2 linked regions of the Undibacterium sp. 5I1 genome follow. The protein of the gene in region 1 binds, or shares a complex with, the protein of each later gene. Links are inferred from orthologs where the notes say so. Each region holds a gene or a part of one and is shown on either strand. Other genes may lie near its edges.

The links.
Region 2: the proteins of groL (region 1) and metK are in contact, whole or in part, in a cryo-EM structure (PDB 8P4O), measured with the Escherichia coli proteins. The link is inferred for Undibacterium sp. 5I1 from one-to-one orthologs.

What each region holds. Positions count from the first base shown.
Region 1 is NZ_JAVIWI010000001.1:2,391,057-2,406,808, forward strand. What follows is about bases 5,945-8,822. They hold groL (chaperonin GroEL), read left to right. Parts: upstream 5,945-6,497; coding sequence 6,498-8,147; downstream 8,148-8,822. Other genes in these bases: groES (co-chaperone GroES), read left to right, coding at 6,124-6,414; RGU72_RS10635 (carotenoid biosynthesis protein), read left to right, coding at 8,700-8,822. Outside these bases: RGU72_RS10605 (DUF1501 domain-containing protein), read right to left, coding at 1-634; RGU72_RS10610 (DUF1800 domain-containing protein), read right to left, coding at 662-2,467; RGU72_RS10615 ((2Fe-2S)-binding protein), read left to right, coding at 2,941-3,399; RGU72_RS10620 (xanthine dehydrogenase family protein molybdopterin-binding subunit), read left to right, coding at 3,414-5,678; more of RGU72_RS10635, read left to right, coding at 8,823-10,931; RGU72_RS10640 (diguanylate cyclase), read left to right, coding at 11,619-13,478; RGU72_RS10645 (tRNA-uridine aminocarboxypropyltransferase), read right to left, coding at 13,487-14,182; RGU72_RS10650 (TIGR01777 family oxidoreductase), read right to left, coding at 14,232-15,134; RGU72_RS10655 (TonB family protein), read right to left, coding at 15,175-15,752.
Region 2 is NZ_JAVIWI010000001.1:2,966,246-2,982,087, reverse strand. What follows is about bases 7,538-10,505. They hold metK (methionine adenosyltransferase), read right to left. Parts: upstream 9,627-10,505; coding sequence 8,448-9,626; downstream 7,538-8,447. Other genes in these bases: RGU72_RS13110 (lysophospholipid acyltransferase family protein), read left to right, coding at 9,963-10,505; RGU72_RS13120 (M14 family zinc carboxypeptidase), read right to left, coding at 7,538-8,412. In the rest of the region: RGU72_RS13140 (ABC transporter transmembrane domain-containing protein), read right to left, coding at 1-917; RGU72_RS13135 (prolyl oligopeptidase family serine peptidase), read right to left, coding at 1,374-3,554; RGU72_RS13130 (catecholate siderophore receptor Fiu), read left to right, coding at 4,129-6,402; RGU72_RS13125 (Fe2+-dependent dioxygenase), read left to right, coding at 6,540-7,217; more of RGU72_RS13120, read right to left, coding at 7,381-7,537; more of RGU72_RS13110, read left to right, coding at 10,506-10,829; RGU72_RS13105 (lipid A biosynthesis acyltransferase), read left to right, coding at 10,826-11,689; RGU72_RS13100 (DUF2087 domain-containing protein), read left to right, coding at 12,479-13,315; RGU72_RS13095 (hypothetical protein), read right to left, coding at 13,441-14,454; RGU72_RS13090 (response regulator), read left to right, coding at 14,818-15,288; RGU72_RS13085 (GNAT family N-acetyltransferase), read left to right, coding at 15,373-15,842. UniProt on the Escherichia coli protein: Catalyzes the formation of S-adenosylmethionine (AdoMet) from methionine and ATP.

The sequences.
Region 1 (15,752 bases):
CCGACAAATAGACTGCGTTGCCAGATACGTTGACGCAAGTAAAAGTCGTATTGCCATTACTGGACTCAAACAAGTCACCCATGCGTCCGCCCCAGCCAGACACCGCACCTTCTGGCGCCGACGATTGCCATACCGATTGCTGATCATTATGTGAAAATAATTTAGGTGGCAATAACACCGATTTATTGGTGTATTGCAGCTTGGTCGTCGGTTGTACTAAGGTGCCGACGTTCAGCATCACGCCCATTTTCCCTGCATTAAAAATCGGTAGCAATGGTGCCAGCTCTGGTGCCAACGCATATTGCCGGCTCACGCCTGCGGTATCGACGGGGGCGACTTTCGGCACCAGAATTGTGGAGCTCAAACTGTCGCGGGCGTAACACAAGGTTGGGCGCAGTTGTTGATACAAAGAGTAGTTGGTGGTGTCATAAGGTATCAGCGTGTTGCCATAGTCATTGCCACCGTATAAAAAAATACAAACAGTCGCTTTGTAATCGGTCGCATTCGCTGCTGAGGCCTCTGCCATCGCGGCTAAATTAATCGCCCATGGCGTAGCGACACCAGCTAATGACAAGGCGCTGGCCTTTTTTAAAAATGCCCGGCGTGATGCATCCATCCGAATAATGTTTTTCATGATTTCCCTTTGCTTTTTTTAGATGGACTACTTTTGTACAATGAAATCTGGCGACGCCAGGATCATCGTCAGCGCTGCATAAATCCGGTTATACCGCACCGCGTCGCTACCGCTTGGCATGCCATTAATCGCATTGAGAATCAGGCTATATGTCGTGCTGCTCAACTGGCTGGCAACCAGAACCAAGTTCAATTCGTCCAGCAAGGATTGCGCGTTGTCAGCCAATGGTAATAAGCTGCTGTAATCGGCTTTTACATCGCCAATCCCGGTACTGACCGCACGCTGCATATAATTGACATAGCCGATGACGGTTGATTCATTCGTGATCTGAAACTCTGGTGCGACTAAGGATGCGCTGTCAAATCCCGTGTTAGGTGGGACGTAACCGGGGCGAAAAAAATTAAATACCGATGGCGAGCGCAAAGGACTTTGTCCTAATGCGGTGGCGGGATTTGTAGTGTCGCCAATTTGCCAGGCATTGGTTGCCGAGCTGGCATTAAATGCTCTGGCCCAGGCGGTAAAGCGCAAAATCGGCTCACGCAATTTTCCAAAGTTGGGATCGGTAATCCCGCCATCACTACGCGCCTCGGTATCTAGCAAAATTGCTTTGATGACTGCTTTTAAATTACCTTTGACACCGGTGCCGTCATTACTAAATGCGGTCGTAACACGTTGTATATACGCTGTACTTGGGTTGCTTGTAACTAAGCGCTGTATTAGCTGGCGGCTGATAAAGGGCGCAATATTGGGATGTGCGAAAATGCCATCCAAGGCCATTTGCAAACTATCGACTCCATTGGTACCTGCCGGGATAGTGATGCCCAAAAAATCTTTTTCACCCAGCTCGTGACGAGCGGGTATTTGTGTCATTGGCCGACGTAAAAAATCTGGCGTGGTGGTTTTCAACGCATCCAGATTAAAGTCCCAGCCTGTGAACACTCTTGCCAACCCGGTGATATCGCTCAGAACATAAGTTTCTTGCGAGACGCCGTTGACCTGCTGCACCGAACCATCTTGATTTAGCTTTAGCAAACCAATACTGAACAATTGCATTAATTCGCGTGCATAGTTTTCATCTGGCAGCGCACCGGTGGCCGGATTGTATTTAACGTTACCGCGAAAAGTCAGAAACTGTCCCATCGCAGCGCTGGTCGAAATTTGCTGTAACAAAGTACGATAATTACCAAACACATTGGTTTCTAATAAATCAAGATAGGCAGCCGCCGAAAAGGCGCGCCAGCCACCTCCGATCAAACCATCAATCGCCGCTACCGTGATTTCAGAAATAGCAAAGGTCAGGCGCTGTCGTAATGTATCGGGAGATGAAAGTAGCTTGGACCACGCAGCAGAATCAAAACCCGCTTCTGAGTTCTGATAAGTAGCGGCATTAAACCCCTTAGCTACCAGCCAATCAAACCGGGCAGTCGATGCAGGCAAGGCGAATTGTGCATCCAGCCAGCCAGAATAACCAAGTAGCTGTACCTGCGCTATTTGCGCTCTGTTCGCACCCATCGACGCCTGCACTAAAAAGCGCGCAGCCTGGGCGGCAGTAATGCCGACGGGTGGTGTGACCGGCGGCGTTACTGGAGGAGTAACAGGCGGAGTGACGGGCCCAGAACTCGTGCCAGCAGATGTTGCGACAGCATCTGAGCCACCGCCACCGCAAGCGCTTAGTGATAAGGCTGATAATGCTGACAATCCTGCAAGTACGCCATTAGCAAGAGTCGTACTAGATAAATTTATCCTGGCTTTATTATTATCGTCTGTTGACTGAGGAGGGTTGTTTGATGCGATCGGCGCGGATGTATCCGCCAAACTCGTGTTCTCTGACATGTACTGCCTCCGTTGCGATGGGCTGTTTTCTAAACGTTCTATTAGTTTCGATCTTGTTTTCACACATTGAAACAATAGATAACTTGAACCTAATTGCCTATTCGCACTTTGTAAGTAGATGTCACACCGTTTTTAGTAACTGCTAGACAAGCGCAAATGCACTCTCATCGGTGATTGCTTGATTATGTTAAGAAGAAATAACAAATATGCGATAAAACTCGTCAAGCCTGCTTACGGAAGTCTTCATTTGTTACAAATTAGCAGGAACGTTTTTGGGTCAGATCAGCACGAAGGCAAGTCCGTAAGTCACGTAGTATCAACTTTCTTAATATCATCAGCAAAGATTCCTAAACTAGCTCAAAATAAGCGTCGGTTCATCAACGACGTAGCCAGCCTTTTGTACTTGGCAGCGTGCCTTTTATCTGTCGCCTCCGTACAACTCCCCCGATATCAACCTAATGGAGAAGCAAGCCATGACCTCTCTCAATATCAATAACAAAGAACATACTCTCGATGCCGATCCCAGTACGCCGGTGTTGTGGGCCTTACGCGATTCGTTGGGTCTGACTGGTACCAAGTTTGGCTGCGGTCAGGCTTTGTGCGGCGCCTGCACCGTGCATATCAACGGGCAAGCTACGCGTTCTTGCGTCACGCCGATTTCTGCCGTGGCAGGACAAAAGATCACGACGATCGAAGCCATGTCCGGCGACAAAGTTGGCAAGGTAGTGCAAGACGCCTGGGTCAAGCACGACGTAGCGCAGTGTGGCTACTGCCAAAGCGGACAGATCATGAGCGCGACGGCGCTTCTGAAGTCGAATAAAAAACCGAGCGATGCCGATATTGATGCCGCAATGGCGGGCAATATCTGCCGTTGCGGAACCTATGTCCGTATCCGCGCTGCAATCCATGATGCAGCCACCCACCTTGCCTGAACCAGGAGACGATCATGCATTTTGATATCAGTAATGAATTACCAAAACAATTGCAAGCTATGTTCGAGCAAGAGTCCGGCGCAAACAATGCGATCAGCGCACACGCTGATCTGCCACGTCGCCGCTTTTTAAAAGTTGCCACGATCAGTGGTTTTGCTCTCGGCGTCTATCCGCTCATCGGCAACGCACAAAACAGCCAAGATCCGGCTGCAGCGAAAGCCAGCGGACTGAAAGCAATCGAACAACCAGCGGCGTTTGTCCGGATTGATAAAGATGGTACGACTACGATCACCATCAATCGGCTCGATTTTGGACAAGGTGTGCAGACTGGTTTACCGCTGATACTGGCAGAAGAGCTGGATGCCGACTGGAGCAAAGTCAAGAGTGTGCATGGCGATAGCAACCCCGCTTATGTTGATCCTGTGTTTGGGATTCATTTAACGGGCGGCTCCAGTTCGATCAAAAATTCTTACACACAGTACCGCGAACTAGGCGCGCGGACACGCGCCATGCTGGTCGCTGCAGCAGCGAAGCAATGGAATGTAGATGCCAGCAGTTTAAAAACACAAAACGGCATCGTGATCGGTCCGGGCGGTAAAAAGCTAAGTTACGGTGAACTGGCAGAAGCAGCAATGAGCCAGCCTGTACCAGAAAATGTGACGCTCAAAGATCCGAAGAATTTTCGCCTGATCGGTAAACCTACAGGTCGCCTCGATGCCAGAGCGAAGTCGACCGGTTCGCAACAATACGGGATCGACACCCATCTGCCCGGCATGTTGACAGCGGTGGTTGCCCGTCCTCCAGTATTCGGCGCCAAAATTGCCAGTGTTGACGATACCGCCGCCAAAGCAATGCGCGGCGTGAAGGCCGTTATCCGCATCCCGGTTGATCGCGGCGGCGAAGGTATTGCCGTGATTGCCGATGGCTACTGGTCTGCCAAGCAAGCCCGTGACGCGCTCAAAATCCAATGGGATAACTCAGCTGTTGAAAAAGCAGATAGTGCGCAATTATTGGTGAGCTACAAAGAGCTGTCGAAACAAACTGGTAAGCTGAAATTTAACGACGATATTTCAAGTATGGCGGCAGCGCCTATGAAGATCGATGCTGAATTCGTCTTCCCATTTTTAGCACACACGCCGATGGAGCCACTCAATTGCACCGTCGCGATCAATTGTGATAAAGCGGAACTATGGGTAGGAACACAAATGCCAGGCATAGACGGTCTTGCAGCGTCAAAAGTCTTGGGAATCCCACCGCAAAACCTCAAGGTCAATGTACAAATGGCAGGTGGTGGATTTGGTCGCCGCGCCGTGCCAACCAGCGATTTTGTGGCGGAAGCATGCACAGTTGCCAAAGCCGCCAAGACCGCAGGATTGACCGCGCCGGTTCGCACGTTGTGGAGTCGTGAAGATGATGTCAAAGGCGGTTACTACCGGCCTATGCATGTGCATCGGGCACAAATCGGTTTTGATGCCAAGGGTAAAATCGCCGGTTGGGATCATGTGGTCGTAGGACAATCGATTCTGGCAGGCACACCGTTTGAAGCCATGATGGTCAAAGACGGGATTGACTCCACCGCACTGGAAGGGATGAAAGAGCCATACGAAATTCCTATGCGTCTGTCAGTACATCATCCCAAAGTCAATGTGCCGGTATTGTGGTGGCGCAGCGTCGGCTCTACTCATACCGCTTTCGTGATGGAGACCTTGCTCGACGAGATTGCAACAATGACCAAGCAAGATCCGGTCGCTTATCGTTTAAGCCTGATCGGCGATCAGCATCCGCGTCATAAAGCCGCCTTACAATTAGCCGTCGCTCAGTCGGGCTATGGTAAAAAAACCTTAGCCAAAGGCCATGCCTGGGGCGTTGCCGTGCATGAATCCTTCCAGACGGTCGTGGCCTATGTCGTAGAAGCCTCGGTTAAAGATGGCACACCAACACTACATAGCGTCACAGCAGGCATCCATTGCAATCTTGCCGTTAATCCTAAGAGTATCGAAGCTCAGGTCCAAGGCGGTGCATTGATGGGTTTATCGATGTGCTTGCCGGGTGCGGCGATCACTCTAAAAGATGGCGTGGTGGAACAAAGTAATTTCGGTGATTATGTCGTACCACGAATTACAGAAATGCCAAAAGTCAGCGTCCATATCGTACCAAGTGCAGATGCGCCGACCGGTATGGGGGAACCTGGATTGCCTCCGCTGGCGCCGGCTTTTGCAAATGCGATTGCTAAAGCGACTGGCAAACGCTTACGCGAATTGCCGTTTAAATTAGCGTAATCATCCTGCGGTAATCACAGCATAAATATAATCGGGGTAGCGTAATCGAATAGATTCGCTATCCCGATTTTTTTCATCGTTGTCGATTTTCTTTTTGCACCATGTAGAGTCGCGCTAAACGGATATTTTTGATGACTTTTTGATTCCAAATCAAAATTAAAAGAAAATTCAACATAACTTCATCATCGATAAGCATCTGATTATTAAAGTATTTTTAATATTTCACCTCAATCAGCCTTGAAATAGGTGTCTTCCGCCCATATAATTAGCACTCGTCGGGAGAGAGTGCTAACAATCTCTGGCCTGTACTTATTTTTGTAGCAACTATTATTTAAATATCATCTTTGTCCGTGAGACACCGGCAACGTTGCAGAGCATCGCAGCACAGTGTCTTACATTATTTTGTAAAACCATTGCTATTTTTAGCTAATCACAAGGAGTTTGTATGAACCTTCGTCCCCTGCACGACCGCATTATCGTCAAGCGTCTGGATCAAGAAACAAAAACAGCATCTGGCATCGTATTGCCTGACGCGGCGGCTGAAAAACCAGATCAAGGTGAAGTTTTGGCGGTTGGTAACGGCAAACAACTCGACGACGGCAAAGTACGTCCATTAGAAGTCAAAGTGGGCGACCGCGTCCTGTTTGGCAAATATTCTGGTCAAGCAGTTAAAGTTGACGGCAATGAAGTTCTGGTAATGCGCGAAGAAGACGTTTTCGCAGTCGTTCAGAAGTAATTCATTTTTTGTGATTCAGTCTGTTATTTACGATGTAATGCAGGCTGAAAACAATATTCCATTCAAGATTCTGGAGATTTAACATGGCAGCTAAACAAGTAATTTTCGGCGATGATGCACGCGCTAAGATCGTCAATGGCGTTAACATCCTCGCTAACGCAGTTAAAGTAACACTGGGCCCTAAAGGTCGTAACGTTGTCCTGGAACGCTCTTTCGGCGCACCTACAGTGACTAAAGATGGTGTTTCAGTCGCTAAAGAAATCGAACTCAAAGACAGATTAGAAAACATGGGCGCGCAGCTCGTGAAAGAAGTTGCTTCACGCACTTCTGACAACGCTGGTGACGGTACAACAACAGCAACTGTATTGGCACAAGCGATTGTTCGCGAAGGTTTCAAATACGTCGCTGCTGGTTTCAACCCAACTGATCTGAAGCGCGGTATCGACAAAGCGGTTACAGCCATCGTTGCTGAAATCAAAGTGTTGTCCAAGCCAACTACAACCAACAAAGAAATCGCTCAAGTTGGTTCGATCTCTGCTAACTCCGATGCAAACATCGGCGACATCATTGCAAAAGCAATGGACAAAGTCGGCAAAGAAGGCGTGATCACTGTTGAAGATGGCAAATCTTTGGACAATGAGCTGGACATCGTTGAAGGTATGCAGTTTGACCGTGGCTACCTGTCACCGTACTTCATCAACAACCCAGAAAAACAATCCGTGATTCTGGAAAATCCGTTCATCCTGTTGTTCGACAAAAAAATCTCGAACATCCGCGATCTGCTCCCGATCTTGGAACAAGTCGCTAAATCCGGTCGTCCATTGCTGATCATCGCAGAAGACGTCGATGGCGAAGCATTGGCCACTCTGGTTGTCAACAACATCCGTGGCATCCTGAAAACTGCTGCAGTTAAAGCGCCAGGTTTTGGTGATCGTCGTAAAGCGATGTTGGAAGATATTGCTATCCTGACTGGCGGCCAAGTGATTGCCGAAGAAGTTGGTCTGACATTAGAAAAAGCGACTTTGGCTGATCTGGGTCAAGCTAAACGTATCGAAATCGGCAAAGAAAACACCACCGTGATTGATGGTGCTGGTCAAGCTGTTGGTATCGAAGCACGTGTAAAACAAATCCGCGCGCAAATCGAAGAAGCAACTTCTGACTACGACCGTGAAAAACTGCAAGAACGCGTTGCCAAGTTGGCAGGCGGCGTTGCTGTGATCAAGGTTGGCGCTGCAACTGAAGTTGAAATGAAAGAGAAAAAAGCCCGCGTTGAAGATGCTCTGCACGCGACTCGCGCAGCGGTAGAAGAAGGCGTTGTTCCTGGCGGTGGTGTTGCTCTGTTGCGCGCACGTCAAGCTGCTGGCGTCATCAAAGGTGACAATCCAGATCAAGAAGCCGGTATCAAACTGGTGTTGAAAGCGATCGAAGCGCCATTGCGTGAAATCGTTGCTAACGCCGGTGGCGAGCCAAGCGTTGTTGTCAACGCCATCATCAACGGCACAGGTAACTTCGGTTTCAACGCTGCTAACGATACTTATGGCGACATGATTGAAATGGGTATTCTGGATCCAGCAAAAGTAACACGCTCTGCTTTGCAAAATGCAGCGTCTGTTGCTGGCCTGATCTTGACAACTGATGCTTTGGTTGCCGAATTACCAGATGACAAATCTGGCGGCATGGGCGGCGGCATGGGCGGTATGGGCGGCATGGGTGGTATGGACGGCATGATGTAATTCCGCAAGGAATAACATCGCTGAACGTGGCGTGCAATACGCCACATCAGTTAAGCAAAAGCTAAGCAAAAAAGCTTCACAGTGAAAACTGTGGAGCTTTTTTTATTTTGTAAGATTAACTGTGTACAGAGTTGGAGGATGGTACGAAGCCATACAACAGCAACCTAATAATAAATATACTCATAGTAGGTATATTTAAATTGTCCATATAATCATTGGACAATAAGCATATTTTTTATAAATTAATGGGGAGTATATTTATTTTAGGATATTCCATACCGTGCCAGGCAAATCGAAAGAGGATAAAACTATTTAGGCAAAACAACCCATCTATGTAAATACAACGTCAATCTGTTGAAAATAAATAATGTTCTTAGAGCAATATTCTTAACAGAGAAATTTATACTTGTACAACGTAAGATTTCTCTAATGCATTCTCATCCGTGTTCAGATGTAGGGCTTAAGCAAAGTTGCTAACCGAGTGACGCAAAAGCAGTTTGCTACAAGTCCTGACATTATTTCAATACCGACTTAAAAGACCATAAAGCCATCATGAAATTACTGTCAGCACATCTACCCGCTATTAGTTACTTTCTATTCGCAGGTTTTTTAATTGCTACCGCTTTACGCACCCACAACGACACTACGATTGCGATTGTTTGTAGCTCTGTTCTCATGTTTGCAATATGTTGGGCCAATGCCATCCATTTGCTTGGTGGCAAAGCAGCACTCAAGTTTGTCGCGATTGCCCTAAGTTTTGGCTGGTTTGCCGAGCAAATGGGGGCATCACATGGCTGGTTTTTTGGTAGCTACACCTACACCGAGGTGCTGGGCTGGCGCTTAGGTGATGTGCCGATGGTGATCCCGCTAATGTGGTTTGCGCTAACCTACTCTTGCTATGTGATCAGCAACCTGATTGTCTGGCGTACACCGCTGGACACTTCCTCCGCTTCCGGCAATATATTGTTCATGTCGTTTTTAGCAGCGATGCTGGTGACTGCATTTGATCTGGGCGCAGACCCGTATATGGTATTCGTACTCAAAGCCTGGATCATGACCAAAACTGATGGCTGGTGGTTTGGCGAAACCATTCAGGGATTTTTTGGCTGGGTCTTTGTATCGTCGATGATTTTACTGACCTTCCGCCTGTCCACCCGGGATGCGATTAAAAAACCCGGTGTGGCGTTTAGCAAACAAGAGGCACTGTTGCCGATGGGTTTATACGCCAGTGGGATGATCTTCCAGTTATTGCTAGGCTACCCTGTAGAAATCCGTAGCATGACCGTGTTTGTAATGGGCATACCTTTGCTGTGCGCCTTTGCTGGCTGGTGGCAATGGACGATAGAACCAGTGCCGCCGTCGGAAAGTAAAGTCAGCGATGAAGAATTAGACCAAGCCCAATATCAGGCTGACCCCTTAGCAGACAATACCATTGCCGCGATTCTCGGCCCTTGGGATGTGGCCACAGAAATCGATTTTTTGCGGGTACATGCCATGCACTGGCAAAAAATTGGCATCATCAATCAACAATTTGAGCAATGGCAATCCAACGCCGCCATCTATCACTGGACACCTGCCAACCCAGCCACGCCTGCCGATATCAGCGCCAACTTACAAAGCTATCTGCACGAAGGGCGTGCGCTACCACCATGGGCAGATCTGGCGCAAATACATCGTGCCGAGACCTTGTTTATCGACTACGGCATGTTGTCGTGCTCTTTGCTTTTTTGCTCTAGCCTACCGCAATGCTATGTCATACCCGACCTGTCGGCGGTGTTGCATATCGCAGGACAATTAGAGAAACACACTGAGTACCGGGTACGCTCCACTGCGGCGATGATCTTCCCTGTCATGTTGGCGGGTGGGTTGACCAAACCAGACGGCAGCGGCGTCGCACAGATCCTTAAAGTACGCCTGATTCACGCCACCATACGTAACTTGATTTTGCATGGCAATCCCGCCGATCTGGTGCTGGCGTTGGGCAATCATCAAAATCAAAATGATGCCGGCGTCATACCGCCACTAGCCGCGGGCGCATTGCCAGAGACCTCCAACAATATGTACCAGGCACTGTTCTCGCATGGCTGGAAGTTAGGCGAAGACGGTCTGCCTTGTAATCAGGAAGAGTTGGCTTACACCCTGCTCACCTTTGGTTATGTATTTTTGCGTAGCCTGCGCACACTGGGCTTAGGATTAGCTCAAGAAGACGAGCTGGCCTATTTGCATACATGGAATGTGGTAGGCCATATTTTAGGGATTCGACGCGAATTAATGGCTGAGACTATGGAACAAGCCGAAGCCCTGTTCAATCAGATGCAAGCCCGTGGTCGCGCAGATCCGATTGACCCCGATCCTCGCCCCGGCCTTGGTATGGCATTGATGAATACGATGGAAGCAATCATCCCTATCCGCTTGATTAAACCTTTTCCGGTGTTAATGACACGCTATTTATGCGGCACCAGAACAGCAAAAGATATTGGTATTGATGGCCGGGTGTCTTTGCTGTCGCGCATGGTGTTTAGTTTGGGTATGTTACTGATCAGGATGACCGATACCGTGGTGCGGCTGTTATTGCCAGAGTTCTCAATCTCACGCTTGATTACTCGCCTGCTGGGCAAGCAATTGATGAGCAAAATTCTGATGGATCAGACTCGTCCTTTAAAACTGCCTGAGCATCTTTTATATTCGGTAAATTCAACGATGGCAGACTGGCAAACCGACCCCAAAGCACCTGCATGGATGAACGCTTTAGAAGCGCGTTTGAGTCAACCCGCAACTAAGTAAGACACTAAGGTAGATACTAAGGCAGAAGATCAGCCAGAAACTAAGCCTGCAAATAAGCTTGCAACAACAGATGCCGTCGACAAAGATCAGCTCCCTTCCACAGCAAGTTAAGTCAGGCTTTGCATAAACAGAGGGGCAATTCTAGGGAGACACGAAGAGGGTAAAAAAAAGGGAATGCAGAACAATGCAAGTCTGGGCGAGATGGGCGAAATCAAGTAGCTAGATTTCGCCCATTCCCATATGCTAACAGTAGTAATTATTTATATACTCCCACGATTTTTTATGAAAAATACCTTATAGTCCAATGATTGTATGGGCAGTATAAATATACTCACCCAAAGTATCTATTTTATGCGCAACTTGTACCCATGTTCATTGAGCCATCCCGGACAAGCTTGCGGCAGCGATTTTATTTAATAGAGACCCAGCGGCAAGCAATGGAATAGACTTATTTTATCGACAATATATTTGGGATGGCGAGTAGTTCACACGGCAGTATTCGCCGCGATGTTGGAAAAAATGCTGCTTGACAGAAAAACCTCAGCGACACGATACTCTTAATTTGGTTTTTCGCTGAACTGACGTACTTGTTCTCACAGGCTTTTTTGCCGCATCCATCTGCAACTCATGACAAGTAAATTGCATAGATTTGCTAAGTCCTTATTGCCTAAGCACCGGCATCCTCCCATGCACCAATTTCAGGTGCTGCGACACTGTATTTCATTCATTTTGCTTGCTGCACTCAGCTTGGGCTATGTTGGTGACGATGCCAATATAAGTTCAGCAGGCGCAACAAATTCCGCGTTTGCACAGAGTCCGGCAAGTACTTCAGGCAAACTCGGAAAAGCCATTAGCAATCAGCAAACAACCCAGCAAACAGCACCGCTACTGCTAATCGATAGCACCCCACTGATCCATGCTTGGTCTGCAATCACCTTCTTGCCAGATGCCAGCGGCAAACTGAGTCTGAATGACGTCATCGCGCTCAGCAATCAGTTCACCATCCCTCTGACAGCAACGGATACCCTGGGCTTGCGCAAAGATGTAGTTTGGTTACGCCTGCCCTTAACTGTTGCCGCCAATGGTGATGGCTTATGGGCTTTAGACATTGACTATCCAGTTCTGAACAAAATTGATGTCTATCTGATGCAAGGCCAAGATATGGTGCAACATCGGCTGCTAGGAAATATGCAACCCTATTCCCAACGCCCGATCACCAGCCGCTCTCACGCCTCCGGTTTACGGCTAAAACCAGGCTTGGACTACGTGATGTTTATGCGGGTAGAAACGATAGGTCCGATGATCTTGCCGATCACCCTGAGCAAGCCCTCCACCTTCCATGCACGCGCGATGGACGAGCAAATGCTGCAAGGCATTTTGACTGGTATCGCACTTTGTCTGTTGCTCTATAGTGTTGCTCAATGGTTTAGTCTGCACGAGTATCTGTTTATTAAATACGCGCTGCTGATCTCAGGCAGCTTACTATTTTCGTTACTGCAATTTGGTGTGGGCGCGCAGTACGTCTGGACCGACAATGTCTGGATGGAACTCCATGCAGGCGGCCTGTCTGCATTGATCGCTGCCTGTGGATCGTTTCTATTTATCGAGCAGGCTTTACAGAGTAAAGATCGCTATCGGCACTTTGGTTTTTTAATGAAAACAGGCGCGTGCCTGACCGTCTTTTTTGCCGTGCTTTACACGTTTGATCTGATCAATATTTACACGGTCACAGCCATCATCAGCACTTTAGGCTTAGCGCCCGCTGTACTTGGCATACCGGGCGCAATCACCCGTGCCCGCAGAGGCGATAAAGTCGGGATGTATTTCTTAAGCGGCTGGGCGGTTTATTTCATCACCACCGCGATCCTCATCGGGGTTATTCAAGGACAAATTCCGGCTAACTTTTGGACCATGCACTCATTCCAGTTTGGCGCAACTTTTGACATGTTGATTTTTATGCGCGTACTTGGCTTACGTACCAAAGCGATCCATATGGAAGCCCAAAACGTGAGTAAAGAACGTGACACCATGCATTCGTTAGCACATACCGATCCATTAACAGGACTACCTAACCGACGTGGCTTAAATACCAGCCTGGGCAACCTATTGCCACAAGCATCCGCAGAAAAAATTCTCGCCGTATATATGCTCGATCTGGATGGCTTTAAACAAGTCAATGATCAATACGGTCACGACATTGGCGATGAACTACTAATCGCTGTCGCCAAACGCTTGCAAGCTAATTTGCGCACCTCAGATCTTGTCTCACGACTCGGTGGGGATGAATTTGTGGTCATGTCGAGTGGGCTCAATAACGTACAGCAAGCAAACGATCTGGGACTTAAATTGCTGGATGCTTTTGACAGCCCGTTTGTCTTAAGTGAGCAAACTTGCAGCGTCGGCTTAACCATAGGCTACGCGCTGGCACCACAAGATGGGCATGACCCGATCAGCTTACTCAAACGTGCCGATGCCGCGATGTATGCCGGCAAGCAAGGCGGCAAATATTGTGTGCGCAGAGGTGAGGCGTCAGAGGGATTAAATTAGCTAAAAACTTAAATCAAAACAGCATCGAAATCAGAATAGTGCGATGTCTTAAGCGCTTCTTGCTGCCCTACAAATCCATCAAATGCATCGAGCAAAGGCTGGTACTTTTCCGATGTACTCTCCAACATCATCAATGCATAACAAGTCGCTTCCAAACTAGAAAGCTGATCCGGCTTATGTGCTTTGCGAATCCGGTATAACGACGTTGCCGTGTCCCGCAAAGGGAGACGAGGCAATGTTTGCAGCAGCGGATTAAGGTACAACATTTTTCGACTTTTACGCCAGGTGCCATCCAGCACGATCAAACGTATTTTGTCAGGCTGCGCCAATAATCTAACATCAAAAACAGGCGCAGGCATCACACCTATTCCCTGATCTTGCGGCGTTTCCGGGTACAGCAATATGCTATTTTTTCCGGGTACATCCAGTAAGGATTTAAGCAAAGATTCTTCAAATTTCTCACCGATACAAATTTGACTTCCGGTCAAACTTAAATGTAGCAAGCGTGCGCTACCTTTTGTATTTTTTACCTCTAGCGGATGCTGAAAAATCACGACCTCAACTTGCGGATTAATAGCGATAATCCAATGGCAAATACAAGTGCTTTGCGGACGCAGACAACGCGTACAACTGCTACGCTTTGCAGTATGGGTTGTACCCTGCTGGATACTTAACCCCGTACCAGATTTAGTCGCTACATTCATTTTATTTTTATCAAATTTTTGACTATTTTCAAATACACTTTTTTACCGCTCAACCCTCAGTCACCAAGGCTTGTAATGCATGATCTAAGCTTGGATAGTTAAACGTAAACCCAAGTGCTTGCAACTTTTTTGGCACGACATGCTGACCACCCAACAGCAGCAAGGACATCTCACCCATGGCGGCATTGAGCAACCATGCAGGCGCAGCAAAGATTGCCGGACGATGCAATACGCTGGCGAGCGTTTGTGTAAATTCGGCATTCCTCACTGCATTCGGAGCCACCATATTAAACGCGCCCTCAGCATCAGGATGGGCCAGCAAAAACAAAACAGCATCGACGTAATCGGCGATATGTATCCAGCTCATCCATTGCTGACCCTGCCCTAATCGTGTCGCAAAACCCAGCTTAAACGGCAGCAGCATTTTTTGCAGCATGCCGCCGCGCGCGTCGAACACCAGACCGGTACGCAACAGTATCGTTCTAATCCCCACCGCGCTGGCTTGATTGGCTTCATGCTCCCATGCACTACACAGCTGGGCACCAAAATCTTGAGCGAGCTCAGCCGTTTCATCAATGATACGATCGCCCGTATCGCCGTAATAACCAATCGCTGATCCGCTCAAAAACAGTGTCGGCTTTTGTGCGGCACGCTGCATGCAAGCGACCAACTCGCGGGTCAAGGCGACCCGGCTATCTAACAATAACTGCTTACGTTTTTCGGTCCAGCGCGCATCAATAATCGGCTCGCCGGCAAGATTGATGACAATATCAAAATGGATCGCCGGCAACCACTCCTGCAAAGACGCCATCGGCTTTACCGCAGCACCGCACAAACGCTGCACCTGTGCCGGGCGGCGACTTAATACAGTCAACTCATGCCCCGCTGCCAACAACGCTGGACATAAGCGCTGCCCGATTACACCGGTACCACCCGTGATCAAAATACGCATCGTGATTGCCTCTTCTATGGTTAGCTCTTATCTCGCAAAACTACCGCAATTCCTCAGTAATCCTTAGCGCCTCTTCAAAATTCCAGACCCGGCGTATTTCAATAGTGTCATATTTTTCTGCCACGTTGGCGGGGAAAGATGCATAGCGGGCGTTGACTCTGACGATGCGGCGCACTGCTTCGTCCAGGTCTGCACGACCACTAGAACTGATGAGGACGATGTCTTCTACGCTGCCGTCGCTGCGTATGATGACCGATACGACGGGGTAACCACGGGCTTTGTCTTTGGAAATTTGTGAATAATTAAGGCTACCGTTGCGCTCGATTTTTTGTCGCCAGCTTTCTACATACATACGTAATGGAACATCTTTGCTGTATTCACTACCGACTGCGCGGCGACGTGATTTGTCGTCGTCGCCAAAGATGGGGACTGGTGGCCGGCCACGTAACAGACCTAAGCCGCGTGATTGCTCCAGCGCTTTGTTGGCGAGATCGCTGCTGAATAAATTTTTAGGCAGGACGAAACCTTTTTCGCTGCCGTTACCATTGCGGTCGCCGTCTTTGATGCCGTTGCCTTCGCCTGATTTATCACCACTACGATCACCACTGTCTGCACGGC
Region 2 (15,842 bases), 570 kb from region 1 along the record:
GCTTTGCCACGTTCTAGCAAGGACAATACCCAACCTGCGGCAAACATCGGCCAGATCAACTGACCTAAATACATCGTAAAGCTGGTTAAGGTACCGATCGTCATTTGTTGATTCCAGACCAGATATCCACCCATTGCCAGCGTCAGCGCACCCGCGGTAGTCAGTGCAACACCGACCGCTGGTTCGTAAGCGGCTTCCCAGCGCTGTGCGCTCAGACTGGCATCCGCAGCCTGCTCCGCCAGTTCAGCAAATTGGGCTGCGCTGCGCTGCTCCAGGCCGAGGGCGCGCAAGGTACGCACGCCTGCCAGAGTTTCTTGTACCTGATCGTTGAGCTTACTAAACCGGTTTAAAGAGTCACGGGATGCGTCATGCACATGATGGGTGATTTTCTTAAACGCCCACGCCATAAAAGGGAAGGGCAGCAATGCCACCAGCGCCAGTCGCCAATCGACACCCAGCAACATCATGCCGATCACCAATGCAAAAGTCATCGTGCCATCAAACCCCGCCAGCATGGCTTCCCCTGACGCCAGTTCAATCGCATCAGCATCATTGGTGCCCAGCGCCATTAAGTCGCCAGTGCGTTGCTGCTGAAAAAACGGCGCACCTTGTAAACTCAAGCGCTGATATAGCCTGGTGCGTAATTGCACGCCCAATTGATAGGACGCCGCAAACAATTGTAAGCGCCAGCCCACGCGCAGAAAGTAAATCGCTACCCCCATTAATATCAGTTGCCCCAACTGCATCGCCAGCCCGCGGCTATCTAAGGTGTGCGCCACCATCGCATCAATCACCGCGCCGACTTTGCGCGGGATTAGCACAGTCAATATTGCGACGCTGAGTAACATTGCGCCTGCAGCTATATAGTGCCTTTTGTGTTGTTTGATAAATTGGGCAAGTAGTTGGTACAAACTCATAAGGTATTCGATTGGATTGGGTGATCTTGAAGCGGAATTGCGATCGAAGCGAGTGAAAACAAGTTTCCCAGGTATTTCTTGGGTAGGAGAATCCGGTAACTTCAGAGTCAACGATGATACAGCATTTGAATTTTTCGCCGTAATTTTGGCCTCAGAAATCGATGGCAATATAGGGCAACTGAAGCCCATATTTGGTGTAAATCGCTACGCATATCTTAGAAGTATATACATATACTCCCACGAAAAAATCTGAAAAATTCCTAGATGCCCAATAATTACTTGGACTATTTAAATATACATACTAGGAGTATATTTATCCGCTTAATTTGTATTGCAGTGATAAAGTGAACCTTGTCCGGTATTATAAAAAAAAGCCGCTGGCTTCAATACCAGCGGCTTTTCAACTCAATGCGCACATTTATTGCCAACACCAGCGCAGAAAAGTAATAGATAAAACTAACGCTTAATCACCACGTCGGCATTATCCCGCTTCAACATATTCCACAAAAACGAATAGGTAATCGCTGCCATATCTGCGCGTTGTGCGTTGTTTGCCGCACCGCCGTGACCGCCTTCAATATTCTCGTAATACCAGACATTGTCATGTCCCTGACTGATCATTTTTGCCGCCATCTTACGAGCATGTCCTGGATGTACCCGGTCATCGCGGGTTGATGTGATGAACAAGACATTCGGATATTTAACGCCTGCTTTGACGTTTTGGTATGGTGAGTAGCGTGAGATGTAATCCCATTCAGCAGGGATATCTGGATTGCCATATTCCCCCATCCACGACGCCCCTGCCAGCAGTTTGTTAAAGCGCTGCATGTCTAGCAATGGCACCTGACTTACGACGGCATTGAACAATTCTGGATGCTGGGTCAGGGCAACACCGGCGAGTAAGCCACCATTGCTGCCACCCATCGCGCCCAGATGTTGTGGACTAGTGATTTTGCTGGCGATCAGGTCGTCCGCGACTGCGGCAAAATCATCATACGCACGCTGACGGTTTTCTTTTAATGCAGCTTCATGCCAGCGCGGACCGTATTCGCCACCGCCACGGATATTGGCCACCACATAGACGCCGCCTTTTTCTAGCCAGGTCTTACCCAGACTACCGGAGTAGGCCGGTGTCAGCGAAATCTCAAAGCCGCCATAACCGTATAACAATGTTGGATTATTGCCATCGTATTTCACGTCTTTATTGCGCACCATAAAATAGGGGACTTTGGTGCCGTCTTTGGAGGTTGCAAACTTTTGTACGGTCTCGTAAGGCGTTGCATCAAAAAAGCTAGGGGCAGATTTTAAGGTTTCGCGCTGATCGTTACCCGCATGCGCCAAAATGTAAACGCTAGGAGTCAGATAGTCGGAGTAGCTCAGGAAATAATCGTCAGAGTGATTGGCATCAATCGCGCTGACACCGACGCTACCTAGTGTGGGCAGGGCGACTTCACGTGAGACCCATTTGCCCTTTTTTAGCTGCCATTCAGTCAGATTACTTTTGACATTATTCAATGACTGCACCAGCAGATAATGTTTAGTAATCGCCTCACCATTGAGTGAGCTTGTATCCGTCGGCTGGAACAATACATTGAAATTACGTTTGCCTTTTTTATACGCGTCAAAATCAATCGCCAGCAGGCTGCCAGTGGCGTAGGTCTTGCCGCCAGTGATCCATGCTTCACGTAGGCTAACGACGAATTGTTTGCCAAAGAAACTGATATTGGATTTTGCTGGCACATCTAATCGCGTTAGCTTGCTACCTTCTTTTAAATATTCTTCCGACGTGTAGAAGGTCACACCTCTGCTGACGATTTCGTGATGAATACCATCTTGATCGTAGCTTCGGGCTGAGACCGAGATATCGGTTTTTTCACCTGCCAATAAAGTCTTGGCGGAGCTGATCGGTGTGCCACGTTTCCACTCTTTGACGATGCGCGGATAGCCAGAATCCGTCAGTGAGCCTTCGCCAAAATTGGTTCCGACGAATAGCGTATCTTTATCGCGCCAATCGATGTTCATCTTGGCTTCCGGCAGGGTAAAACCGTCTTTGATAAAGCTCTGTGTGGTCAGATCAAATTCGCGCATCACGACCGCATCTGCGCCGCCACGTGATAATTGAATTAAGCATCGGTCGTAGACAGGATCGCGGCAGTTACTGTTTTTAAATACCCAATTTTCATTCTCTACTTTTGCCAGTGCATCGATATCGAGCACGGTTTCCCATTTTGGTTGGGGTTTGCGATATTCGTCCAGCGTCGTTTTGCGCCAGACGCCGCGTGGATGATCGGCATCCATCCAAAAATTGTAATAATAATTTCCCATTTTGTTCACGGTCGGGATCCGGTCTTTGGAGTTCAGCACGACTTGCAAATCACTGCGCAGCTTGATGAAACCAGCATCGCTATCCAATTTGCTGCGTGTAACCTGATTACGTGCCTTGACCCAATCCAGGGCTTTCTCGCCGGTGACATCTTCCAGCCATTGCTGCGGATCGGCAGCGACTGCTGATTCTGTCATTACGCCTGCCGCCGTAGTTTGTGCTTGACTGATACTTGCGGTTGCTAAACCCAATAGCGCAAGACTGAATGAGGCGATGAGCACAGCAGGTTTTTTTGATTTTACTTTGTGTTCCATTATTTTCCTTGTCGTTATTTTTGTGTATGTTGACTTCCGAAACGCTACTAAACATCCTGTGTGACTTACTTCGATGCAGACAGGCTGATTATCGAATTAAGCAGTGCTGATGGACAAGTTAATTATGCTTTTAGTTCATCATTTTTTCCGTGAGTTGGATTCTTTGGATAGTGTGTGCAGATAAAAAACGATACTGGTTTTGTCCTGCGATGTTGCCGAGCTCTTTTTTAGGGATGAAATAATAAAAATTTCTCTTGCGATTAAGAATGATTCTCATTTAAAATTACATCTCGTTACAAACGTACTAGACCCAAGCCAGCTTCGACATTCTTCCCCCTCTGTCTGCCAGCCACCTTTTTTGCAAAGTGCAACTGGCGGTAGCGCAATCTTACCGATCTGCGCTTATCAACTCTGATCATGTTCAACACGCTCTGGCATTCAATGCTTGGGATCGGTGTTGCCTCAATATTTAGCATCGGTCGTCCAGTTATGCCTGCATCGCTACAGATACGCCCGGACAGGGCTTTTCAGATTTTTTATTTCAGGTTTTTTAACCTATATTTCAGGAACGAAGATGTCACACATTAAAAGTCGTAAGCATGCACGCCCCCAATTCAATCAAACTTTGACCGCCGCAGCGATCGCTGCTGTGATGCTGCCAGCACTTGCGCAGGCGGCTGATACGACTTTGCCAGAAGTCAAAGTGACGTCGAAACAAGAAAATGATTTTAAAGCGGACAAGGCTTCATCGCCAAAATATACCCAGCCTCTGGTCGATACCCCGCAAACGATTACCGTGATTAAGCGCGAGCTGATAGAGCAACAAGGCGCAGTGACCTTGACCCAAGCTTTGCAAAATACCCCTGGCGTTGGTGCATTCTTCCTGGGTGAAAACGGCAGCACGAATACAGGCGATGCGGTCTATATGCGCGGTTTTGATTCTTCCAGCAGTATTTATGTAGACGGCGTGCGCGATCTGGGATCAATCTCGCGCGACTTGTTCAATATCGAGCAGATCGATGTATTAAAAGGCGCTGCAGGGACCGATAGCGGTCGTAGTGCACCGACCGGATCAATCAATCTGGTGAGTAAACAAGCGCAAAAAGATGATGCGACTTACGGCTCGGTCAAATTCGGTAGCGGCAGTCAAAAGCGCGTTACGGCGGACTGGAATAAAGTCATCAATGCAGAGACAGGCACCGCATTTCGCTTAAATGTGATGGATGAAGATAGTGGCAGCGCCAGCCGTAACGAAGTCAAAAATAAACGCTGGGGTGTCGCACCGTCGCTGGCATTTGGGCTTGGTAGTCCGACCCGGATTTATCTGAATTACCTGCATGTTGATCAAAATAATGTGCCGGATGGCGGCGTGCCAACAATAGGTTTGCCTGGCTACAGCAGTCCGGATCCTAAACGTCCTTTCCTCTCGACTGCGCCGATGGTCGATCCAAAAAATTTCTACGGATCAGCGAGCGATTTTGATAAAGTCAAAGCCGATATGTTGACGGGGCGGATAGAACATGACTTTAATCCTAAAGCGAAATTGATCAACACCACCCGCTACGGCAAAACCTCGCAAAATTATTTGTTGACTGCCTTCATGGGCTCGACTGCGAATCTGGTGACGCCATCTGCAAGTGACAAATCTACCTGGACTTTGGCGCGTAGCATCCGTACGCTCAAGGATCAAAAAAATGAAATTTTGACGAATCAAACCAATCTGTTGCTTGATTTTGATACGAAAGGACTCCAGCATACGGTGTTGACTGGTGTTGAACTGACCAACGAAAAACAAAACACCTTTGGCTACAGCGGCACAGGCACGCTGCCAGCCGCCAACTTCTATAATCCCAATCCAAATGATCCTGTCAGCGGCTTGAATTTAGTGCGCAACGGCGTGTTCACCCGCGGTGCAACTACCACGGTGAGTGCCTATGCGTTTGACACCTTAAAATTTAATCCGCAATGGCAATTAAGCGGTGGTGTCAGGATTGATCACTACAGCACAGATTATTCTGCCACTAGTTTATCGACGCTGGCTGCTAATCCTACTTTGCCAGTCAATACCTTGATCCCGACCAATTTAAATATGGATGGTAATCTGGTGAACTGGAAAGTCGGTGGTCTGTATAAACCGACCGAAGCCAGCAGTGTGTATGTGTCCTATGCCACGTCCAAACAGCCGCCGGGCGGTTCTAACTTTGCTTTAAGTGCCTCGGCGAGCAGCGCTGCAAATCCTAAGTTTGATCCGCAAGAGACCAAGAATGCTGAGATCGGTACCAAATGGGATTTGTTAGATCAAAAGTTGTCGTTTACCGCGGCCTTGTATCGTACCGAAGTGTCGAATGAAGTGGAGCAAAATCTGGTCGATCTGCTGTACTACCAAACGGGTAAAAAGCGGGTACAAGGTGTGGAATTGGGTGTGACCGGCGCGATCACTAAAACCTGGTTAGTTAGTGCAGGTTATACCAAGATGGACACCAAAGTAGAGAGCGGAAAAATCACCACTGCCAGCGGTATCAACAATCTGGCCTACACGCCAAAACAAGCTTTCACCGCATGGACCTCGTATGAATTGCCATTCGGTGTGAAGCTCGGTGGCGGCGCACGTTTTGTTGATTCTTTGTTGCGTGGCACTGATGGTGCGGTCGGCACACCGGCTTATACCAATTCGTATTGGGTGGTGGATGCAATGGCGAGTTATGCTATTAATAAAAATATCGATCTGCAATTGAACATGTATAACCTAGGCGATAAGGCCTATGTTGCAGCGATCAATAAAAGCGGGTACCGGTACACGCCGGGTACGCCACGCTCAGCAACTTTGATGGCGAATATTAAGTTTTAATTGAACTTGAAACTTTAGTTTCTGGCTATGTTGATTGTTATAAATGAATAGCCAGAGCTAAATAGCCAACAAGAAATAACGCAATCAAAAGCCCTTCGTCTGCACGAGGGGCTTTTGCATGACAAGGAGCAGATACGATGATGTTGCACATACCGGAAGTATTGACCCGTGATCAGGTCGCGCAGATCAGAGCAAAACTGGATCAGTCAGACTGGATTGATGGCAAAGCCACCGTCGGCGAGCAGGGTGCGCAAGTCAAGCGCAATCGGCAACTCCCAGAGAGTTCACCGCTCAGCATAGAACTGGGAGAGACGGTGTTGGCCGCGCTGGCGCGTAACCCTTTATTCTTCGCTGCCACCTTACCTTTGCGGACAATCCCGCCACTATTTAATTCTTACGAAGGCGGCGAACATTACGGCTTACATATCGACGGTGCGGTACGCAAACTGTCGGGTGCTGCGTATATGCGTACTGATATATCTTCCACACTTTTTCTATGCGACCCGGAAGAGTATGAGGGTGGCGAGCTGGTCGTCGTCGATACCTATGGCACGCATGAGGTCAAATTGCCCGCCGGTGATTTGATTGTCTATCCGTCCAGCAGCCTGCATCGAGTAGAGCCGGTGACACAGGGTGCGCGTATTTGCTCTTTTTTCTGGACCCAAAGTATGGTGCGCGACGACAGCCGGCGCGGGATGTTGTTTGAGCTAGACCAGAATATTCAAAAGCTGCGCGGACGTTTAGGTGACTGTGATGAAGTCTTGAGTTTGACCGGGCATTATCACAATTTGCTGCGGCAATGGAGTGATGTCTGAGGCATAGCTGTTGTCGGTTTAACTCACTTTTAGCGATTCTGTGAGCGGAAAGTGATTTGATTGATTTTAATATACTCCTAATATGTATATTTAATTGTCCATAGAATTATTGGACAATCAGCCTATTTTTATAAAAAATAGGGGGAGTATAGTGATTTTGCAGTTAGCGCTGTGCTAATTTAGCTTGCGCAGGCACATTGCGTTTGATCCAGCCCAGCATGTCTTGCCAGATGCGCTGGACTTCGGCGTCTGGCGGCATGACGGTGGCGTTGGGTAGCTCTATCGTGACCACTGGAATGTCTTTGTGGACACCACTGTAATTGCCTAGCGAGCCTGGATATACGCCAACCCGGTTGAACATCAGGCGGCCAAAGCGGATCGGCGGTGTGACCGGGCCATCAAAATCCAGTACGCCAAACGGGGCATGCACCGAGATGATGACGTCGGGCTTGAATTTTTCTATCGTATCAAATACCCAGCGACTTTCTGGCTCCGAGATCGGCGCTTTGCCGGGGAAGCGGCGCGGATCGCTGCGTGTGGTGTTGGCCCAATAACGCGGCGCATCTTGTTCCCAATTCGGCGTCGGAAAATTACGATTTAAGTCAACGCCATGCGCGTTCACACGTTTGGATTTGGCCGCCAGCAAACCATCCGGGTTGACGATGGGTGCGACCTTCCACTGAAATTCTTGCGCGGCAGGTTTTTGCATACTGTCCAGCCACTTAAATACGATCGCCGACGCTGTTTTTTCATCACCATGAATACCGCCGATTAGCAGAATTTTGATGGCTGGCTTACGTTTAGTGTCAGGTTTAGTATCCGCTTTAGTGATAATTTTAGAGACCGCCTCAAAATCGCGCGCCAAAATCGGGAAGCCATTCACGGATTTCGCCCCAGTCGGCATTACCTTACTGTTGCGGCAATCATTGAGCGACACTTTAGGCAAGCGTGCCACCAGTGGCGTGCACCAGTCGGTGATGACTTTGGGATTGGGGGATAAGGTGGACGCTAGAGGCGGCTTGCTCGCGCTGTTGCTTGCACTAGCCGCTGCACTAGCTGCAGCAGTATTAGTAACAGCGCCAGTAACGACTGACGCATTAGCTGATGAAATCAATAACATCAGGCTGACACATGCAATGACGGACGAGGTAGAACTGGATAAATTATTACCGTCCAACTGAGTCCACCATCGCATGCGTCAACCTTACAACTTAATACGTATCGAAAAAATTACAAACCAGCCGCTTTACGCAACAACACTGCTTTGTCAGTGCGTTCCCAGGTGAACTCCGGTTCTTCACGACCAAAGTGACCATACGCCGCCGTTTTAGAATAAATCGGGCGCAGCAGATCCAGCATCTGAATAATGCCTTTTGGACGTAGGTCAAAATACTCATTCACCAGAGCAGCGATCTGATCATCCGGGATCACCCCTGTGCCTTCGGTATAAACCGTCACGTTCATCGGACGTGCTACACCAATCGCATAGGCCACTTGGATCTGGCATTGTTTTGCCAATCCGGCTGCGACGATATTTTTTGCCACATAGCGTGCTGCGTAAGCTGCGGAGCGATCCACTTTAGTAGGGTCTTTGCCGGAGAATGCGCCGCCACCATGTGGACAAGCGCCACCGTAGGTATCGACAATAATTTTACGGCCAGTTAAGCCGCAATCGCCTTGCGGTCCCCCGATGACAAAACGTCCGGTCGGATTAATTAAAAACTTGGTGTCTTTCAGCCAGTCTTTTGGTAGTACTGGTTTGATAATTTCTTCAATGACGGCTTCGATAAAAGACGACTTCATCTTAGTGCCATCGCTTTGATCGGGGCTATGTTGTGTCGACAACACGACGGTATCAATGCTGTGCGGTTTGCCATCGACATAACGCATCGTGACCTGGCTCTTGGCATCTGGACGCAAGAACGGCAAGCGCCCATCTTTGCGCAACTGCGCCTGACGTTCGACCAAACGATGTGCATAGTAGATCGGTGCTGGCATCAGTTCAGGTGTTTCGTCGCAGGCATAACCAAACATCAATCCCTGATCACCGGCACCGGTGTTGAGATGATCGTCGCTGGCCTGATCCACGCCTTGCGCGATGTCATTCGATTGCTTGTCGTAAGCAACCAATACCGCGCAGCCTTTGTAGTCAATACCAAATTCAGTATTGTCATAGCCTATGCGTTTGATGGTGTCGCGTGCAACCTGAATGTAATCGACATGGGCATTGGTGGTAATTTCGCCTGCCAGAACAACTAAGCCAGTGTTGACCAATGTTTCAGCCGCCACGCGTGACAGCGGGTCTTGCTCAAAAATCGCATCGAGGATTGCATCGGAAATTTGATCGGCGACTTTGTCGGGATGTCCTTCAGAGACCGATTCAGAGGTGAAGAGAAAATCATTAGCCATCGCAGGCTCCTTGTAAAAAATGACCGTATTAAACATGCCGCAGTCGGAAAGAGAACCTGCGACGCTTTAGCGGAACTTGTATACCGCCTCGCAAGTTGTCTGTTAACTCGGCGGTTACTGCTTTACGTCATGAAAACAATTGTCAGTTTAATTTTTGCATTGATATCAATTTATTAGGATTGATATTGGTGCCGAGTTTAATTTTGCAATAGTCGTCACTAAGAATGTGATATTTTACGCCTCTTCTCTGCACTATGTCTAATTTGCCCGGGTTTGCCAAGGTTTTCCTGAACGAGTTTTGGGTTAGTGCTCATTTTTCTCATGCTGAGAGACATTATGCTCGTCGCTTTATTCCGATTTTTGTCGATTTTCCCATTGCCTGTTTTGCATGCCATTGGCGCCGCATTGGGCTGGCTGGTTTATCTTTTTTCCGGATCGTATCGCCGTCGTTTGCAAGCCAATATTACCCGCGCAGGTTTTACCACGCATATTTCTACCGCAGTGCGGGAGGCCGGAAAAAACGTCCTGGAACTTCCCTTCATCTGGTGCGCCAACCCGGAGCGGGTTTTGCGTACCGCATCGGTAGAAAATTGGGACATCGTGCAAGCGGCCTTAGATGCTAAAAAAGGTGTGATTTTACTCACGCCACATCTCGGCTGTTTTGAAATCATCGCCCAGGCTATCGCTGCCCGAACCCGTTTAACTGCCTTATATCGGCCGCCACGCAAAGCTGCGTTAAAACCCCTGATCGAAGGTGCAAGAGCGCGTGAGAATTTGATCTTGGCGCCTGCGAATTTATTGGGTGTCAGAACAATGGCAAAAGCCTTAAAAAAAGGGGAGGCGATTGGTCTGTTGCCAGATCAGGTACCACAGCAAGGTGAGGGCGTATGGGCCAGATTTTTTGGTAAGCCGGCGTACACCATGACCTTGTCGGCCAAATTACAAACGATGACAGGCGCACCGCTGATATTGACTTACGCAGAGCGCTTGTCGTTTGGACGTGGATATATCATTCGATTTGTCGCGTTTGATGAAGAGCTGACTGGTGATGCGACGGAGCAAGCACAAGCCATTAATGCGGCGATGGAGAAATTAATTGCGCATAGTCCAGCCCAATATTTCTGGAGTTATAACCGCTATAAAGTACCTGATGGGGTGAGCGGCCCCACCGATGCAAATACGATTTACAGGGACGTTGCATGAAATTGGTCTTGGGTTTCATGTGGTTGTTGCATTGGTTGCCTTTGCCGGTATTAGGACGTTTTGGGGATGCTGTCGGTGTGCTCCTTTTTCGCATCATCAAATCACGTCGTCATATCACTTTGACGAATCTGCGACTGTGTTTGCCGCACTTAAGCGAGGAAGAAAGAGTCAAACTCGCCCGGCAACATTTTCAGGCTTATGCACGCAGCGTATTGGAGCGCGGCATCTTGTGGTGGGCGTCAGAACAACGCTTAAAAAAGCTAATTCAGATTGATCCCGCAGTCCCTCTCGCCAGCATACAAGAAGGACCGACGATTTTGATGTGTCCGCATTTTGTCAGCCTAGATGTAGCTGGTGTGGCGGTCATGCTGGAGTCTTCTTTATGCTCCATTTATACCCAGCAGCGCAGCAAAGTATTTGATCAGGCCTTGCGCAAAGGTCGCTCGCGGTTTCGTCCGGTAAAACTATTTTCGCGTGCCGAGGGAGTCAAGCCTATCATCCGTGCGATGCGTGAAGGCCTGCCCTTTTTTATGCTGCCCGATATGGACTTCGGTCCTAAGGATGCTGAGTTTATTCCCTTCTTTGGCACACCTGCTGCGACCCTCACCGCAACCGCCAGAATTGCAGCGACGACCCACGCCAAAGTGATCCCCGTGATTGCAACAATGCTGCCTGATTATCAGGGTTGGAAAGTGACATTTCATCCCGCTTGGGAAAATTATCCTGGTGAAGATATGATTGCCGCAACCCGTTTTATGAACACGTTTATCGAAGCCGAAATCTTGAAAGCACCAGCGGAATATTTTTGGGCACACAAGCGTTTTAAAACCCGGCCTCCCGGCGAGTCTAGCATTTATTAATAGGACTACGCAAAAACGGAAAGCTACTCGCTGCCATTCACATGGAACCAGATCGCTTAATATAAAACATCAAGACCTCTCACCACAGAGACACTGAGGCACAGAGAAAATCATGAGAACAGCGAAATCTTGCCTTTCTCTTTCTTTGTTGTTCCTCTGTGCCTCTGTGGTGAGGGGTTTTGTTTTTTGCGTCAGTCCTAAATGAGCAGAATTTCAGCTTGAAATTTAACCCAGATTTTCCATTAGAACAGCGACAAGTGTGCCTTTGGCGGACTGACTGGCTAGACGCGACGACGCAAGCTGCATCTTGCTAGGAGGAGCAACAACGCCAGGCAGTTCGCCAAAGGTGCAATTGTCGCTGTAGCGCTCCCACTCAAATCGCGGTCGTGTTATCCCTCTGAAGACCGGACGCCGTCTGCGTTTTTTGCGCGTTTTTTGCGAAGTAGTTAGTAGCGGTCTAATGGGAAAGCTGGGTTCAAGCAGAAATCGGTACAACTTATTTATACGCAGTGTGGATTTGCTTAGTTCACGTTAGTTGACACGCACCTTCATCACATCCTACAATCGCGGCACAGGTGCTCTGGGGCGCCTGCCCGCACAAGAGGCTCTCACCCTGCAATCCATTCTTTTTTAATGTGATGAATCCAAGTTTCGTTTGACGTCAGCGGGTCGTCGATAAGCGAACAGGAGCCTTATCATGTTAATTCTCGTTTCCCAGTTTTACCTTACCACTGCTTTGTCACCATGCTCTGTACTGCGATTTTCTGAAACTATTTCAGGAGCATCGCTATGAATGCGCTGACGACAGAAATCAAGACCCGCACCCGGCTGTTAATCAAGCTATTGCAAACCAATAATGTCGCCGCGACTAAACGTGCATTGTTGCTGAGCCGGCAGCACAACTGGACCTTGCCGGAGACATGGCAATTGCGACATTGTTTGAATCTGGCTGCCGCTGACGCAGGCTTTCAGCATTGGGAGCATGCGCGTGCTGTGCTCGGTGGAGAAGTCCAGACGGGAGATTTAAAGGATGATTTTGGTGACTTCTGGCATGGTAAAGAAGTTAGCGGCTACACCAATCATTGGTATGCCAGTTATGCAGAAGCGCAGTTGCAGTTGCAGTTGCAGTCAGACCCAGCATCGTATTTGCTACCTTACCGACTTCAGTTTATCGTCGTTAAAGCCGAGTATTTGCATGCCTTGGGTGTGAGTACGGATGCAGCATGGTGGCAGCCAATCGCAAACGATCTTGTTCTTGGTTATGGTTCGGCAAGCTGGCTGGCGCTATCGCAACAGCGACTACAAACTAGTCGCATCGAGCGTTTTAACGCAGCCTGGGATGCGCGACAAACGCTGTTGGATCTGGAGTCGACAGACGCAGAATCGCAGCGCGTAATACACACTTTTATCCAAAATAATCGCCTGACAAAAATCCCCGATCAACGTAAAAAGCGGCTCGTGATTTTGCGCTGGCTGGTCAATCAACTGCAAACTGAACGACGTTACGCAGAATCAGAAATCAATCAGTTTTTTCTGCAATACCACGAAGACTACGCGACGTTGCGACGAGAAATGATTACCAATATGTTGATGAAGCGTGAGGATGGCGTGTACTGGCGTTTGTAGATTTTTAGACATAAGATAATATACTCCCAATTATTTTTAATAAATATGGCTTGATGCCCAGTAATTATATGGACATCTTAATATTACTAGAGGGGAGTATATTTTTTGTTTTTTGGTTAATTGAGTTACCGCTGAATCGGGTTGACAGGTTTCCAATGCCAAGTGACGCCGTTGGCAGCATCATCTCTGGTACCACCATGCAGATCCAGCGGCGTGGGTGCGATTGGCGTGATCGCTTCCACTTCGTTGTCGCTCTCGGGCGGTGCATCTTCATCGACGTCGATTTTCTTGGTACCAATACCGTTGGCCAGATAATGCGCTGCAATCGCCGCAGCAACTACCGGATCGCTGGAGGGAACTGTCAGCGAATTGATTAGTAGTTGTAGTTCGGCGTCGGCGGTATTAGTGGATGTGGTTACTGTGTTTGCTGTGTTTGCCGCATTTACTAGTTCTGCCGGAGTTTCTGCTTGATCGGTCAAGCCTGTCGTCAAGGTGGTAACCGTAGCCGGTGTCAGCGTCGTGTCCGTCACGACTGGGGTGCTGACGTCTGCCGGGGTGGCTGGAGCACTTGTTATCGATGCTTGCGTCGTGCTTGTTTGGGGCGCGGCGCTATTTGCTTTTGTTGATGTATCTGAAGTTGCGCCAGCGCTGGTGGATTCTTCAATTGCGCTCGCCAGTGCTACGTCTGCGAGTGTGCTTTGCAGGGCAGCATTACTTGCCGCTTCTTGCTCCACAGTTTGTGCTGAATATAAAGCAGTACTCGATTGCTGGTTACGCAAAGCCGATGCTGCGGCGAGCAACTGCTCAGTAATTTGTTGCTCAACCAGTAAAGGGTCGCTGCTAGCAATGCTAGCCAGCGTTGCCGCCGCAGTGTCACTGGTCCCTGCAAGACTTTGCGCCGCTGCTGATAAATCGACAATACTGGCTGTACCGACTGCATCAATTCCGTCCGATGATGGCAAAGCTTGAATAATGGTCGGGCTCAAGGGTATTGCGCTATCCACCGGCAGTGCGTCAGGCACCAATCCGACGGCTGGAGTGGCAGTCACGATGGGCGTGTTTGAAGCCGACGGATTTTGCACAATGGTCGGTAACACCAGAGGTGTAATTGTCGATAAAGGGGTCAGTGAGGTAACCATAAAATGATCATACGCCGTCTCTAGGCCGTAGTTTGTGTGTTGTCTCACATAAGGTCGTACCTTGCTTTAGCATCATTTGTTGGCTTGTAGATTGGTTATATCCTTCCTATTCAATTTGCGTTGGGTAACGTACAAAGAAATAAGTAGTTCCGTCGTATATTTAGCACTTACGCAAGACCGCCCCAGCTGCCTTGTAGCTCTTGGCTGTAACAAAGTACTAACGTCGTAGCCGCGCCTTGTTCGGACAATTTTGCGTAAGCCCTAGTATTGAAAATGCGTTGATGTTTTCAAACGCAAGATGGAATAGTTATCTCGTACCGATGTGACTGATGGGTAAACGTGTACTGCTATAAAAAAGACTTTATGAATACTGAGCTTCATTTTTTGGTGGTCAACGACGATCTGAATATGCGTCTGATTTTGATCGCCCTGTTAAAAGAAATCGGTTATACCCGCATCTCTGAAGCCCAGAATGGTGAAATGGCATTACGTGCCTTTAAGTCGGCAAAACTGTTAGGTTCTCCCATCGGTTTTGTGGTTACCGATTGCGCCATGCCATTGATGAACGGATTAGACCTGATACGCTCGATCAGGCAAAATCCAGAGACCAGTCAGCTCCCTATCTTGATGTACACAGCGCAAGCAAATAAAGAAAATATTATGGCTGCGGCGCAAGCAGGTGCTGATGGCTATATCGTCCGGCCATTTAAGCTAATGAGTTTGCAAAAAAAATTAGAATCGATTTTATCCAGACGACAATTAGCGATCTTGGATTTACCGGGACAGAGCGTTGTTCAGCAGTTCACGCACGACCAAGATAAGCAGATGCCATAATTTTTTTGCGGCACGCTAAATGTGTTGTTCCTCGCATATGTACATCGCGCACATCACGCACGTCGTGCATAATTTACGCATGGCATGTATCGTTTCCAAACGCATTACAACAAGGAGCATGCTCCGGTGTCCGTCTTCATTGTTCCTATCACATTGCCAGAATTGACCGAGTTAGCTCAGTCACACAACCCTGGCGATTTGCAGTATGCATTTGCAGAGGACGCACTACCTCCGGCATTTGTTGCCGCGCGGGCCTTAACGCAAATTAGTGAGGGACAATCGGAACAATGGTGCCGGGTTTTTTATATTGTCAAAGAACCGGACAATATGATTATCGGAAGCTGTGGATTTAAGAGCGAACTCAAACAAGGGTCGGTAGAAATCGGCTATAGCATTTCTACCAATTACCGTGGCCAAGGTGCGGCAACAACCGCGATCCGACAGTTGGTCGACGATGCATTTAGTATGGGGGCAGCGCAAGTCGTCGCTGAAATCCTTCCCGATAATCTTGCCTCTGCTCGCGTTGTACAAAAACTCCATTTCAAGTGCGTGGG